2 regions of the Neobacillus oceani genome follow, and region 1 is predicted to be linked to the other one. Evidence: riboswitches for the same ligand, from Rfam matches in the RefSeq annotation. Region 1 holds a riboswitch; the other holds the start of a gene.

Region 1 (7,974 bases):
CATATAAAGATCTTGATGGTCCACTGGAAATTACCGTGGAAACTGCGGGAGGTGCGGGAGGTTGGAGTTGGACCTCCAATCTTGAAATACAAAGCATTCACATTGGGCAATCATCATTAAACGATTTTAGTGGTGGGAAATCCGGCATCTTGCCTGCTCTAGCGGGTAATGATATTACCAGCATTACGTTTTCTTATGTTGTAAAAGAAGAGAATAACGGTGGCGGCCAGGAAGGTGACAAGAATCCCGGTAATGGAAACGATAACGGCAGCGGGAAGGACGATAACGGAAAGAAGAACAAATATAAGGTGAATTTGATTAAGGGATGCAATCCGCTGGCTGAAAGTACTTTCTTTATCCTTAACGACGACAAAAATACTAGAATCAATCTTACCAAGGGCATGAATGAACTGGATGTTGAGCTGGATGATATCTCCAAAGTAGGAGTAGTCCTAAAAGGCGGTAAGGAACTCGTTTACAATAAAGATGATGTTTATGTTAAATCTCCAAAAAATGAAAATGGGACTAAAATTTTTAAAATTGAATGTAAAGAAAAGGCCGGAGCCGCAGTTAAACTTGTTGTTAAAAACTGCGTTGGAGCTTTTGACCAAGCGTGGCTGCTTCTAAATGGGAAAAACCCAATTGAGTTTACTTCCTTAAGCAATCTGATGCTTTTCCTGGATGAAAATCCTGATGATATCGTTGGAATCAGGTTAAAAGTTGGAGACAAAAAAACAGATTACTTGCTGACAGATGCAAAGGTAACGAAAGAAACGGTAAACGGAGTAATAGTGATCAAAATCCACTGCAACGAAAAGCCTCCGGTTGAAAAACCTGAAATGACAAAAGTCAAGGTGGCCCTAAAAGGCTGCGTAGGATTGGTGGATAAAGCTTGGCTGATCCTTTCGGATGGAACCGAAATGGAGTTTACCTCCCTTGGAAAGCTGCTACTTGAGCTTGAAGGCAACATGAACATGGAGGGAATTCAAGGAGTAAAATTAAAGGTTGGAGATAAAGAGACAACCTATCTTCTGACAGACGCCAAAGTAACCAAGGAAAAGATTGACGGGAAAATTGTAATAACAATCAATTGCGGGGAAAAGCCACCGGCTGAAAAGCCTCAATTGACAAAAGTAAAGCTTGTTGTAAAAGGATGTATCGGGCCTTTCGACAAAGCGTGGCTTGTTCTCTCCAATGGGAAAGAAGTTCAATTCACATCGCTCCTCAACCTCCTTCTGACCCTTGAGGAGGGCGTAAAGCTGGAGAATATCGTAGGGGTAAAGCTGCAAAACGGGGATACAACAAAAATGTATTTGCTGTCTGACTCCAATGTTACGGAAGAAACTGTAAACAGCACAATAATAATTAAAATTAATTGTGAAAAGGAGCAGCCTCCAGTTGTACCTGCTATCACTAAAATCAAGCTGTTGATTGAAGGCTGCATCGGCCCGGTCGAGAATGCAGTTCTATTATTGAAGAATGGAACAGAAGTACAAATTAATTCGGAAACACTCGAATTGTTGTTGGATCTCGGCATTAATAACATTGAAGGTTTCAAGCTGACCGTGTACGGCCAAGTAAAAATGATTAAACTGGCCGATCTGGCAGCGAACCTGATCACATTAAAAGATGGAACGTTAACCGTGAAGCTTGACTGCGACCTTGCGGAAGGCGGCAGTGCTTTTACCAAAATAAAACTAGATCTATCAAACTGTATCGGAACGATCACTAAAACCGAAGTGGTTTTAAAAAATGGAACAAAGATTGAAGTTCTAAACAATATGGTTGATCTTAAAGCCGCTTTGGCATTGGATTTGATTGATCGCGTTGAAGTAACAGTTAACGGGCAGGTTAAAACATTCAAGTTATCTGAACAACCTGATGCATCTAAAATAGTTTTAAATGGGTTGCTGACCTTAAAGCTGGAGTGCCCTGCAGCACCACCTGCGGATAACGGCGGCGGTGGCGGAACACCTCCGGGAGATAACGGTGGTGGCGGAACAACCCCTCCTGGAGACAATAGCGGTGGCGGGGGCGGTACGACTCCACCGGCTCCACCAGTAATCGTCATTCCGGAAAACCCAACACCTGGCGGGCCAATCGTTGAGGCAAAAGAACTTGCATGGATAAGTCTGCTGGCCAGCGGATGTGCAAACATTGGAGCCAACGGAAAAATCCTTCTGAACAATGGGCAAACTATTGCCTTCACACTTAAAGAATCTGGAGCCCTTGTTGATGTCAACCTCGATTTGAATGAAATCATGGGTATTGAGGTGGAGTTAAACGGAACTCCGACTACATTCACAATGAACAAGCTGCAGGTAAATAAGGTTGACAAAATCCTCCATGTAATGCTTATTTGTGAATCAATCACCCCACCTCCACTACCTGCCGACCCAGGCAATGGCGGCGGGACTGACCCTGGTACCGGCGGCGGAACCGATCCTGGAACAGTGGTAGATCCTGAAGATCCTGCAACAGGCGGGGAAAGTGATGAAAATCCTCCTATAAATATTGGTGACAATGAAACACCAGGAGGAAATGTAGGCGGGTTTGATGGATCGCTTCCTCAAACGGGTGAATCCAGCCCGATGCCATACTACTTCATTGGAATGCTGCTGGCGATTGCTGGATTTGGAATGCTACGCGCAGGCAAAGTGCAAAGCTAAATAACATGGGAGGGAGGAGGCTGAACTCCTCCCTCTATTTCATTGAAGGAGTTTGCTAATGAAAAAGACGGCGGCAATTTTACTGATTTTAATAGGGTGCGGATTTCTCTTATTTCCAATGTCCAACAGAATGTACAGTGAATATATGCAGGAAAAACTTCTTAAGGAATGGGAGCCTTCTGGCCAAGCTTCGGCAGCTGCTGGGAGTTCCGCTGCGGAACATTATCGTGGCCTTGATGAAGTCTTTTCATCCGGACAAGATCTCGACGTAGTGCCTTCAGCAAGCTCGGATGATGAATCAGAAGAACAAGAAACCGAGAAAAAGAGTGAAACGCAACAGGCAGGCCAAAATGGAACCACGGTTCAATCCTTAAACAAAAAAGTGCCAACCCAAAATGCTTCCTCCGGGAAAAAGAAACAGCAAGCATCTTCGCAGGTTATGGCAGTTTTGCAAATCAAAAAAATCGGTTTAAAGATACCAGTCCTTGAGGGAGCTACCATGAAGAACATGAAAAAAGGGGCGGGCCTCATAACAGGGACAGCACTGCCCGGCCAACCGGGAAATAGCGCCATTGCGGCACACCGAAGCCGCGCCTACGGGCAAATGTTCAACAGGCTGAATGAAATGGAGAAAGGCGATACGATTGTCATTAAAGACAAAAACAAGACGTATACCTACAAGGTATATAAAATAAAGGTTGTTAAGCCGACGGATACTTCGGTTCTAAATGCAATCCCGCAAAAGCGGATTCTTACCCTCGTTACTTGCACCCCGATAAAAACAGCTACCCACCGGCTGATTGTCCAGGCGGAATTAATAGAAAGCAAGTAAATGCCACCCTTTTCAATAAGGTGGTATTTTTCTGTTTTTCAGCTACTATCCGGTTACCGAATTACAAATCCTGACAAATTCCTGAACTTTTTAAAAAGCATGTAGAAAATTTTGTAAGTATGAATTATACTACTACTATATTAATAGTAAAAACTTTTCAACGAAAACGGCAAACCTATTGAAAAATAGGGACGCAAAGCCATAGGGCCTCAGTCTTTTCCATGAAAAGAGTGGCAGCCTGGCTACCGAAAGGAGAGTTATTTTTTTGCGCAAATTTTTTGTCTGCCTTTGTTTTATAGTACTTTTCATCCCAGCATATTCAATTTCCGCGCCGTCTGAAAAGGCAGCAGCCAACGCGGTTGCACAGCCGGTTGATACAAGCTTGATTGCAAGTGGGGTAATCGGAGTCAAGTATAGCAACCAGGTAGGGAAAAGGGTAAAGGTTGCGATCGAGAAATCCGGGAACGTCTATTTTTATGACCTCCCAAACGATGGTACTATCAATTATCTTCCCCTTCAAATGAAAAATGGGAGCTACAATGTCAGTGTCTACGAGCAGATTAAAGGGACGAGCTACCTTCCTGTCCATCAAACTGCCGTACAACTGTCGCTCAAGGATCTTAACCAGGTTTACCTGCAATCCGTCCAAAATGTTCACTGGAATAAATCAATGAAGCCGATTAAAAAGGCAGCTGAATTGACCTCGAAGTTTAAGAGGAACGAAGATAAGGTAAAAGCCATTCATAGCTATATTGTAAAAAATGTAAAGTATGATTCTCAAAAACTGAAAACGGTCCAGCCTGGATACATTCCAAGTATAGAAGCTACATTCGAGGAGAATAAGGGAATCTGCTATGATTATTCCTCCTTGTTCGCCGCCATGCTTAGAAGCCAAGGCATTCCCGCAAAAGTTGTAATGGGATATACGCCAGGGGTAAAAGGATACCATGCCTGGAATGAAGTCTATATAAAGGAAATGAATAAATGGGTGGTTATCGATACAACGGTCGATGCCAGTTCAAAAAAAGCGTCGTCCATTTATAAAAAGAGTACCCTTTATAGTAAGGAAAAAGAATATTGAGCAATATTGCCCGCCTAAATGTGCGATGAAAAGCCGTTCAGGCGGGCTTTTGTGTCCAAAATTTGTCAATCAACCCCTAATTCCTTTTGAATAATGGGTTGAAAGGAATGAATCAATTTATATAGAATAAAATGGAATGAATATTGGGGGAAGGTGAATAGGGGCAAACGCCTTTTTCGACATTTTTTTGAAAAAAGCTAAAGTATGGGAAAAAATATGCGGTACGTTGACAAACCTCACTGACAGCCGAATTTGCCACATGTAAAGTGTAGGGGCGGACACATTCGTATTTGTTGCCGGGATGCGAAACAAAGCTTCCATTATAGCATGTATGCCTTGTATCCAAGCATTATTTTCCCAAGTATTCTTTCAAAATAGGAGGGAATGGATTGAATTTTTTAGGGAAGGAAGGGGGAGCCTCTTTTTGCCAATAGGCTTGTCGACACAGAAATCTAACAATGCTATAATGAATTCGGTTACAAATTTCATTAGTTTGAAAATTTTACAACATTGGAGGGATGGGCATGGAATACTTGAATTTATATCAGAATAATTATCTGATAGTTTTTGTGTTTCTATGTCTGGGGGTTTTACTGCCGGTAGTGGCATTGTTTCTGGGTAAGCTTCTGCGTCCGTATAAGCCAAGCGATGCGAAGTATACAACATATGAAAGCGGTATTGAACCGTTTCACGATTCCCGTGTTCAATTCAATGTCCGCTATTATATTTTTGCCCTGATGTTTGTTATTTTCGATGTCGAAACGGTGTTTTTATACCCGTGGGCTGTAGCTTATGAAAAGCTCGGGATATTTGCGTTGATCGAAATGCTTATTTTCGTATTGATGCTTGTGCTCGGGCTTGTTTATGCATGGAAAAAGAAGGTGTTAAAATGGATTTAAAATTGGATGGTATCTCACCTCAGGAAATGGAAGAAATGAGAAGGAATGTGTTTTTGACAACGCTTGAGCAGGTTAAGGCATGGGCAAGGAGCAACTCCCTTTATCCGATGACTTTCGGGCTTGCCTGCTGCGCGATTGAAATGATGGGCAGCGGTTCCTCACATTACGACCTGGACAGGTTTGGATCGTTTTTCCGTACCTCGCCTAGGCAATCCGACTGTATGATTGTTTCGGGAACGGTTACCAAGAAAATGGCGCCAATTGTCCGCCGGCTCTACGACCAGATGCCAGAGCCTAAATGGGTGATTGCAATGGGTTCATGCGCTACTGCGGGAGGGCCGTATATAAAATCCTATTCGGTTGTAAAAGGCGTTGACCAAATTGTCCCGGTAGATGTCTATATCCCGGGCTGCCCGCCGAATCCAGCAGCGTTGATCTATGGAATCAACAAACTTCGAGAAAAGATTCGCTACGAGGCGAAGACGGGGAAGAAGGTGATCTAACCGATGAGCGGGGAGAAAGATCTGGAGCAATTAAAGAAAGAAGCGGTTGAGAAAGCAAAGGCAGCCGCGGCAGCGAAAAGGGCAGCAAGGGCAGCACAAGCCGAGGGAAAATCCGCGCAAACGGATAAACCGGTTGATGCAGGCTCCGAGTCTGGCGGTACTCAAAATTCCATAACGGAAAATGCGGTTGGGGAAGTTACTGAAAAGGGAAATCCCGAATCAACCCCTCCACAATCAGCGGAAGATAACACAAATATGAAAGCGGTTGCGAATCCTGCTGATTCCAGCCCTTCGGATGAAAAGGCGAAAGCTGCGGCTGCCGCGAAGGCAAAGGCGGCAGCAGCAGCGAAAGCAAAAGCGGCCGCACTCGCGAAGAAATCGGGAGAGGGCGCACCTGAAGCAGGCGGGGACGATGAAAAAGCGAAAGCAGCCGCCGCCGCGAAGGCAAAGGCAGCCGCAGCAGCAAAAGCGAAGGCAGCGGCGCTAGCGAAGAAATCGGGAGAAGGAGTGCCGGAAGCAGGCGGGGACGATGAGAAAGCGAAAGCAATCGCCGCCGCAAAGGCAAAGGCGGCCGCAGCCGCGAAAGCGAAGGCAGCGGCGCTTGAAAAGCAATCAGGAGAAGGCGCTTCGGAAGCAGGCGGGGACGATGAGAAAGCGAAAGCAATCGCAGCCGCCAAAGCAAAAGCCGCCGCAGCTGCCAAAGCAAGAGCCGCAGCAGCAGCCAAGGATGGTGGGGAAGCAGATACGGAAGCAACGGCAGCTCCATCACCGAATCAGCCTTATCTTGATAAATATGTAAAAGTCATTGAGGAGCATCTTGGGAAAGACGTTCTTGAAGATTACTATATTAATAAACTTTCAAAAGATGTACCGACGCTGGTCGCAAAACATGATACCTACTATAAAGTGGCCCAGTTCCTAAAATTTAATGAACAACTTGGGTTTGATTATTTATCCGAGTTGCATGGCAGCGATTTTGAAACCCATTTGGAACTATATGTGCATTTATTCTCATATAAAAACAGGCAATCTGTAGCCCTGAAAGTAAAGATTGACCGTAACGCGCCAACAATTGAATCCCTGCAGCCGCTTTGGGCTGGAGCAGATTGGCCTGAATGCGAGGCTTATGATTTACTTGGCATTACATTCACGGGGCATCCGCATTTACATCGAATCCTGCTGGGAGAGGATTGGGTTGGCCATCCACTTAGAAAAGACTACGAGCAATACGACGTGGAGGTATAACCAATGATACGTACAGAAGAAATGCTGCTAAACGTAGGGCCGCAGCACCCGAGTACCCATGGGGTGTTCCGCCTTGTCGTCAAGATTGATGGGGAGACCATTACTCATGCCCAGCCGGTAATTGGCTATCTGCACAGAGGTACCGAAAAAATAGCTGAAAATCTTCAATACACACAAATCATCCCATATACAGACCGGATGGATTATATCTCATCGATGACGAATAATTACGTCATCTGCCATGCCGTCGAAACGATGATGGGTATCCAGGTCCCTGAACGTGCCGAATACCTCAGGGTTATCGCGATGGAATTGAACAGGGTCGCAAGCCACCTTGTCTGGTGGGGAACTTATTTATTGGATATGGGGGCAGTGAGCCCGTTCCTTTATGCCTTCCGTGAAAGGGAAATGATTATCAACATGCTGAATGAGCTGTCGGGTGCGAGGCTGACCTTCAACTACATGCGCGTTGGCGGGGTAAAATGGGACGCGCCGGAGGGCTGGATCCAAAAGGTACAGGAGTTTATTCCTTATATGAGGGAGCAGCTTAAAGGCTATCACCAGCTTGTCACCGGGAATGAAATCTTCATGAACCGGGTTAAAGGAGTTGGCCGCTATACGAAGGAAGAGGCTATCCAGTATTCGCTGACAGGGCCAAATCTTAGGTGTACCGGCGTTAAATTCGACCTGAGAAAAGACGAGCCATACTCTATCTATGACAGGTTCAAATTTGATGTAATCACAG
Region 2 (7,974 bases), 840 kb from region 1:
CTTCAGCAGCCAGGATGCTGTCATTTACTCCGAAACCGATCAATACAAATCGAAAATCGAGACCGAGGCCGAAGCATATAAAAAACTCGGCATCCCGCACGAATTGCGTACGAGCATTCCGTTTAATATAGAAGTCAAAAATGCGCTCGCAATGAAAGACCAGGGACAGTTCCACCCCCTTAAGTATTTAAGGGCCCTATTGAATAAAGCCATAGATGCCGGCTGCCAAGTGTTTGAAAATACGACCGCGAAGGATATCACACTTGAGGGCGGCACCGTTGTTCATACGAAGGATGGGCTGAAAATATCCTGCGGGCATGCCATTATCGCCTCGCACTGGCCATTTTTTGATAAAAGAGGCCTCTATTTCGCAAGGATGTACGCGTCCCGGTCTTATGCGATTGGCGTGAAGACGGACAAGGAATATCCCGGCGGCATGTATATAAGTGCCGATTCTCCTACCCGCTCAATCCGCTATACGCCTCATGATGGGGAAAACCTGCTAATTATTGGCGGGGAAAACCACCGGACCGGGAAAAGTGAGAATACAGAGAAGCATTATCTTGCGCTCGCTAAATTCGCCGAGGATGTGTTTGGAAACGGGCACTATATGTACCGCTGGTCGGCTCAGGATTTGGATACGCTTGATAAACTGCCTTACATTGGGCCATTAACGGATGATGAAGAAACCATCCTTGTTGCAACCGGCTATAAAAAGTGGGGCATGACAACAAGCACGCTCGCCGGCCACATATTGGCGGATTACGTTCTCAATCTTGAAAGTCCGTACAAAAAGCTTTATCACCCATCCCGGTTCGAACTCGACCCGGCATTAAAAAAAGCGGTCAGCTTTAATGCGTCTGTAGCCGGCCATCTTGTAAAAGGAAAGTTGGAGTTTATTCCTAAGTTCCCTGGCGATCTGTCGGTTGGCGAAGGCGGCGTTGTCCTGGTCGATGGCAAGCGCGCCGGCGGCTACAAGGACGAAACCGGGAAGCTGTATCTTGTTGATACGACGTGCACACATCTTGGGTGCGAGTGCGAATGGAACAGCGCCGAAAAGACATGGGATTGCCCATGCCATGGCTCACGATTCGCTTACAACGGAGAAGTTGTTGAAGGACCTGCAATTGAGGACCTTAAAAAGCTGGAAGGATGAAAAAATGAGGCAGAGGACATACCCTTTGCCTCTTCTTTTATGGCATTTTGGCAAATTTCCCGGTAGAAAGCCTGCACTTTATTAAAAAAATGGATGCTAAATCACTCCGTTTACTCTTATTCACCCCGTTTTTTAAATGATTAGGACCATTTTTCGGCTTATTCTCCCCATTATTACAGGGATTCGCTCTTATCTAAATTTTCAAAATTGTTTATTTCCCGAATTACCCGTAAAAAAACAGCTACCCCCTTTGGTGCAGCTGTTTCTCCTAAACTTTAAGGCTTCATTTTCATCCAGCTTTCAAGATAATGGATGGCAAAAACATGGCTGCTATCAACCGCGGCTAGTTCGGCTTCCATATAGGCTTTCCCCTCTTCATGGAATGTGATGAAATCACCTTCCGAACTCGCGCCTGTTTCCACACCGACAATAAGCGTTTTCCCCGCAGTCTGAGCCATGCGCACTTCATTGCTGATAATATTGGCGATTGCCGGCGCCGTGTCGCGGTATGCCATGATGGTCGGGAAATCAACCGTTTGAATGGCCCAATTGGCGAGATTGCCTTTACCAATTTTATTGTTATAAGTATGTTCGTCAAACCAAAACGGCATATCCGCACCCAGAGGCAGGCCAAGCTGCCCAGACTGCGCCTTCGCGTTTAAAAGAAGGTTTTGGTAGGCGAGCACTGTGGCTTTGTAGTTCGACGTCCAGCCGCTGTACAAATACGGCTCCACATCGAGATGGATTCCAGAGAACCTCTCTTCCGGAGCGGCCCCGGCCTGATAGTCGGAAACCCAGCTCATGAGCTGGTTCAAATAAGTGCCGCCTTTACTGGATACCCAGTCAGTAGCGCCGTCCAAGGCATGGACCTTAACTCCAAAATCAGAAGCTTTTCTGATGAACCGCTTGTATGAATCAAAGCCGATGTTCCGATTAATTTGTAAGAAAACCTTGTCTGCGTTGTTTTCCTGAAGAAAAGCGATTACTTCATCCGGCCGGGTTTCAATCATGGAAGTATCCCAAAGCCACGTTGCCCGCGGCGTCCCCTCAGCCTTTACAATTTGATTTCCCATTGACCCCGCCGCCAAACATAATAAAATTACACACAAAAAAGCTTTGCGCATAGACTTCTTTTCCTCTCCTTTTTGGAATTGTCCCAGACATCCAAAAAGAAGTCCGGCGGCGTGGCAGCCATTCGGGTTTCCGGGCAGGCCCATCGCTTTGCGTCCCTGTCTTTCGGCAGGTTTGCCTTTTTCTGTATATAGTATAGCGCCTTTGTGCCCATGGGAGAATAGACCAATATTACTAGAAACATAAAAATAGCCACCCCAAAATGGAGTGGCTTCCAAAGGTCAATCGAGATCAATCATCATTCGGCCGGTTGTGGATCAGCCTGTCCTGCCCGGTTGTAAACTTCACAAGCTCCGAGCTTGTTTTACCAACCTTTTTATTGTTGTTAATCTGCGCATTCCTGTTCCCAAGCTTCTTTCTGCCCATCGTAACCACATCTCCTTTTTCAGGATATGTTTAGTTTTGACTAGTGAAACTAGTTTATTCTTTTAGCAAAGTGGCAGTTTCTGCATTGTTACCAGAGTAAATTTTTTAAAAAACAATTAACGCAGGGTAGGGGCTCTCCGGGCATGCGTTTCCTGCTCAAACGCATACGCGAGCTGGATTAGCTCCGGTTCGCTCCAGGCTGTCCCGGCAAAGGTGATTCCGACAGGCTCGCCGTCCTCAGTAAAGCCGGCAGGTACGACAACCGACGGATAGCCGGCGCGCGCGGATAAATCCGCGCCTTCTTCATGAGGGAAGACAATCGCATCAAGCTGATACTCATACAGCACATAATCGATGCCGTTTTCCTTCGCATGGTAATCATTGAACTCCAACGAACGGATATAGGCTTCCTCATACAATCCGCCGCTCGTCGCATCAGAGCCGACCAGGACTTCCTGGCCATATTTAAGCATTTCCGCTTCATTTTCCTTGTTGAACCGGATGACATCGGCAAGCGACCGCACCTTGGCGTTAGGCCCGAGCCCTTTTAGGTAGGCGTTGACCCCTGCCTTGAACTCGTAGGTGAGGACTTCCCAATCCCATTGCTTTTTTGCTGAGGGAATTGTTATATCAATCACTTCAGCGCCAAGGGATTTAAGCTTTTCAATTGCCTTTTCGACGACAGCGGCCCTTTTTTCTCCGGCTTCGGCAAAATAATGTTCCCGGGCAACGCCGAGCCTTTTGCCGGCAAGCCCTTCCTCCAAATGAATGGTGAAATCCACCTCTTTCAGCCAACTTGCCAGTGTAGCCGGGTCCTCAATGTCCTCGCCAGCTAGCGCTGTCAACAAAATTGCCGCATCGGTAACCGTCCTAGCCATAGGGCCCGCCGTATCCTGGGTATGCGAAATCGGGATGATTCCCCTTCTGCTTACCAGGCCCACAGTCAGCTTTATACCAACAAGCGAATTTTGCGCGGATGGATTAAGGATTGAACCTGAGGTTTCCGTTCCGACAGCAACAGCGGCGAGATTTGCCGCAATCGCCGCGCCAGAGCCAGCGCTGGAACCGCCCACGTCAAAAGTACGGGGGCCGTACGGGTTAAGCGTCTGCCCTCCCCTTGAACTGTAGCCGCTCTTCATGCCGATCGCCATGAAATTGGCCCACTCCGTCATGTTCGTTTTGCCAAGAATCACCGCGCCTGCTTCACGGAGCCTGCGCGCGACTTCCGAATCCACCGGCGCATATGAATCGGCCAGCACCTTCGAACCCGCGCTTGTATGCATTCTGTCTCCTGTATCAATATTATCTTTAAGGAGCACTGGAATCCCATGCAGCGGCCCGCGCGCACCTGAAACTTCCCGCTCAACATCGAGAGCAGCCGCGATGTGCACGGCGTCAGGATTGATTTCAATGACCGACTTCAACTCCGGGCCTTTTCGGTCATACTGTGAAATGCGGTATAAATACATCAGCACAAGTTCCTTAGACGTAAGTTTCCCGGTCTCCATTTTTTCCTGCATATCGCCAATCGTCGCTTCTTCAAGCCATGTATCATGCAGTTCTTTCAACCTTGGATTTTGCACAAGAATCCCCCCCTGCCTCTCTTTGTACATACATTCGATAAAAGTTCCCACGAATCCTTTTTATCAAAAGGGTGCTGGTAAACCAAAAGAGCGCCCCCCAGTGTGGACGCCCTGTTCCCTATCTCTTTTTCGACCGTTCGATTTGCCTGATGTTCTCAACGGCAATGGTCCCTTTGTAAAAAATCCTTTTTTCCACGGGAACGTTCAGTTTTCGGCCATACGCCTTCAACTCGCGCTCCTCCCGTTCCGTTACGAGTGAAATGACCGTCCCGTTCGCGCCCATCCTCCCTGTGCGTCCGGAGCGGTGGATGTACTGGTCGATATCTCTCGGAAAATCAACATGGATGACATGGGTGACGCCAGGGATATCAAGCCCTCTCGCGGCAACATCGGTGGCGACGAGCATCTTGATTTTCCCATCGCGGAACTCCTTGATCGCCTTTTGCCTGTCCATCTTCCCAAGCTCGCTATGCAAAAGGCCCGCGGACAACTCCTTAAACTGAAGCTTCGCCGTAATGACTGGAATTTCGGTAATATCGTTGATGAACGCCAGCGCCTTAATCCCGTCCAGCCTCGCTATTTTTTCAAGCAAGAGCATCTTTTCCCTCGGCTCGCATGAGAAATAAATATGCTCAACCATCCCCTGCTCAATCGCTTCATCCTTCGTGATCCTGATTATCTCCGGATTTTCCGTCAAATTCTTCGCAAGCTGCTCAGTCTCCGGCTTCATCGTCGCCGAAAACAGGACTACTTGGCGATCCTTCAGCGCCGAATTCACAATATCAAGCACCGGGCCGAAATGTTCACGGACCAAAAGCTGGTCGCCCTCATCCAGGACAATCGTTTTCACCTCATGCATTTTCAGCTTTTTCTGCTTGATCAGCTCGTTCACCCTGCCTGGTGTCCCAAAAGCGATATGCGGCTTCTTCTTTAGCTTCTCAAGCTGCCGTTTCACGTTCGCACCGCCAATAAAAGTCGCCCCGCGGATGCCGCTCCCTTCCGACCATTTCTGGAATTCCTGGTACACCTGCATAATCAGCTCCTGGCTCGACGCAAGCACGACCGCCTGAAGAGCCTGGGTGGAACTATCGACCTTCTCAAGCACCGGCAACAAATACGCCAGCGTCTTCCCCGTCCCGGTCGGCGACTCCGCAATCACGTCGCGCCTCTCAAGAATCGCCGGAATCGCCGCATCCTGGATCGACGTCGGCCGGCTGAACCCCGACTTCTCCCACACATCCTGTATAAATGGCTTAAATGTTTCACGTATCGTTAGCATAAACTGCTCCTTTTCACCTGTTGATTGTCCTTATTATAAGGAAGATTCCATCATAAATCCATTTAAGGCCAAAGCTCTTTTTCGAAAAATTGGCCTATGCCATCAAGCCGCCCGCTACAAGCTGCACACACCATCGTTTTGACCATTCAAAACCCCAATCCCAACAGCCAAATTTGTCATATTTTACACGCTAAATATGAAACTATTGTGAACAATAGCCACAAAGCCCCTTGCGGTTTTCTATAGATGTTAAAATAGTAACATCACGATAACAACATATCGGAGTTGAATACAATGTTAAAGAAAATTCTAGTTATTTTCGGACTCTTGTTCCTTTATATATCCAACCAAGCAATTTCACCAACACTTCCAGATAAAAATCAGCCAATCACCTTGGCGGAGGCATCCGGCGAGGAAGCGCAAAAGCCGGTCCAAGAAAAATCCACGGAACCCTTATCCCCAATTAAGATATATATCCTCCCCGGAATAGCCGGAATCCTGATTATCGGGGGATTCGCCTCCTACTGGCTCGTGTTGAGGAAAAAAATTGTCTGATGGTTCCAAAACCAGTCTGCATCGCGGCTGGTTTTTATTTTGCAAAAATTTCCCCTCATTTATCACTCTCGCTTAGTTGGTGTTGATTTTAATCATTTTGATGACCGTCAATTGATTATGTCACTGAGTCGAGGGAAGACCCGAAATGTTCAAATATCTTTCATTATTTAGTAAGGATGGAATTAGCATATCAGTATTATAATGGTTTCATGTGAATGGAGGGATTTTTATCCTGCAGTCTTTTTTATCCAACCTGGGCATCCTTTTGCTGATGCATCTATGTATAAATACCGCTTATCATTTAAGTGAAGAAAAGAAAATCCGCGCTGCCTGGTTGCCTGCAATACATATATTTATTGTGGCGTTAACAGTCATCTCAATGTTTCATTTCCCATTTATGAGCGGAGGCCATCGGGTCGATTTAAGGATGATCCCGATTATCCTTCTAGGCTTCTTCCATGGCTGGAAATATGTTTTGCCGGTTGTTGCTATCGCATCGCTATACCGCCTTGGGCTTGGCGGGCCGACTGCAATACAGGGAACTCTGTTTGGCATTTTCCTCCCGGCGGCATTTTCAATACTTGCCAAATCCATTGGCGTACGGAAACATCTCTATTTGTATCTATTCGGTGTTGTCCTTCTTTCCTGGGCCGCATCCGATCTTTTTTCAGCTAAAATCAGGCTCTTTTTGCCCTTACCTGCCGCGTTCCTCCATCTTGGAGCGCTACTCCTGGCAATCGCGGTAATGTATTTTTTCGTGGAAATGGGGAGGCGCCATCTTGCTTCGACAAGAACGCTCCAGTTTTTAGCCGACCGGGATCGGTTAACCGGCCTGTACAATATGCGGAAGTTCGAGGAAAAACTTCGGGACAACAGCCGGGCCGGAAAACCGATGTTCATTGCCATGATCGATATCGACCGATTCAAGGAAATCAACGATAAGTTCGGCCACCAGATTGGCGATGCCGCCATAGCAAAGATCGGAAAATACCTACTGACCCATTGCGGTCCGGATACAATCGTCGCCCGCTACGGAGGGGATGAGTTCATCTTGTGCATGGCTACGGATCGAATTTTAACCGTAAAGCAAAAGCTTGAGGAAATCAGAAAAGGCGCCAAAGAACAAACCTGCCATCCGATTTATGGGAATTTGCCTTTAATGCTGTCTCTCTCAATTGGGATGGCGGAGCTTTCCAGTCCTGCCCAGTTGAATGAAGCGATAGAAGAAGCCGATAAGCAGTTGTACCTCGCAAAACGGCTTGGAAGGGACCGGGTGTGCTAGCATCTTAACATTTGATTCTACAATTAAAAACAAATGCCTGCCCCGGGGAAATAGTGGGCAGGCATTTTTAGTCGCTAGAATCACCCTCAAAGCGGAAAACGGTCTTTACTTGCCGCGAAGATGCTGGCATATCTAATGTTCGGCCACTCAGTGCCCAATATTGTAAACGTTCGGGATGAGGATCTTGAATTCCTCGTATGAGATGATCGTATTCCAGTGGCCTGTCACTTTCGCAACCACCACGACGAGAAAGAAGGCGGCGAAGAATGAAGCGGGGATTACCCATTTATTCACCTTTTTACCGGCGACAGTCATGTTCAGGGTGTCTTTTACGGGACAGACCTCAACACACGACATGCAAGCCGAGCAGTCCGGAGTCCTGACGGCTTTTACCTTGGAAACGGCAATCCGCTGTGGGCACACCCTCGTGCAGGCGTTGCAGTCAATGCATGACTCTTCATTGCGCTTGATTTTCGTTATCCCGAAAACTGAACCGAGGCCGATTATCGCGCCATACGGGCAGAGGAAGCGGCACCAGAAGTTTTTTACAAAAAGGGACAGGACCAATAGAACTAGGATGACCTTCAGCCCAAGGCCCCCCATGTGCAGGAAAAACAGCATC

Evidence for each region. Region 1 has a riboswitch for cyclic di-GMP ahead of V1499_RS21570 (transglutaminase-like domain-containing protein). Riboswitches for the same ligand answer to the same signal wherever they lie in the genome.
Region 2: another riboswitch for cyclic di-GMP. It lies ahead of V1499_RS02740 (amidase); the one in region 1 lies ahead of V1499_RS21570 (transglutaminase-like domain-containing protein).

The regions. Positions count from the first base shown of each region.
Region 1 is NZ_CP143543.1:4,292,321-4,300,294, reverse strand. Features, by position in the region: gene V1499_RS21580 (LPXTG cell wall anchor domain-containing protein) at 1-2,669, shown strand, start outside; gene V1499_RS21575 (class D sortase) at 2,728-3,501, shown strand; cyclic di-GMP riboswitch class I at 3,660-3,751, shown strand; gene V1499_RS21570 (transglutaminase-like domain-containing protein) at 3,767-4,582, shown strand; gene V1499_RS21565 (NADH-quinone oxidoreductase subunit A) at 5,107-5,481, shown strand; gene V1499_RS21560 (NADH-quinone oxidoreductase subunit B family protein) at 5,472-5,984, shown strand; gene V1499_RS21555 (NADH-quinone oxidoreductase subunit C) at 5,988-7,229, shown strand; gene V1499_RS21550 (NADH-quinone oxidoreductase subunit D) at 7,233-7,974, shown strand, end outside.
Region 2 is NZ_CP143543.1:550,249-558,222, reverse strand. Features, by position in the region: gene V1499_RS02745 (FAD-dependent oxidoreductase) at 1-1,156, shown strand, start outside; gene V1499_RS02740 (amidase) at 1,432-2,229, opposite strand; cyclic di-GMP riboswitch class I at 2,332-2,416, opposite strand; gene V1499_RS02735 (hypothetical protein) at 2,519-2,653, opposite strand; gene V1499_RS02730 (amidase family protein) at 2,770-4,236, opposite strand; gene V1499_RS02725 (DEAD/DEAH box helicase) at 4,355-5,515, opposite strand; gene V1499_RS02720 (hypothetical protein) at 5,810-6,070, shown strand; gene V1499_RS02715 (diguanylate cyclase) at 6,282-7,352, shown strand; gene V1499_RS02710 (4Fe-4S binding protein) at 7,500-7,974, opposite strand, start outside.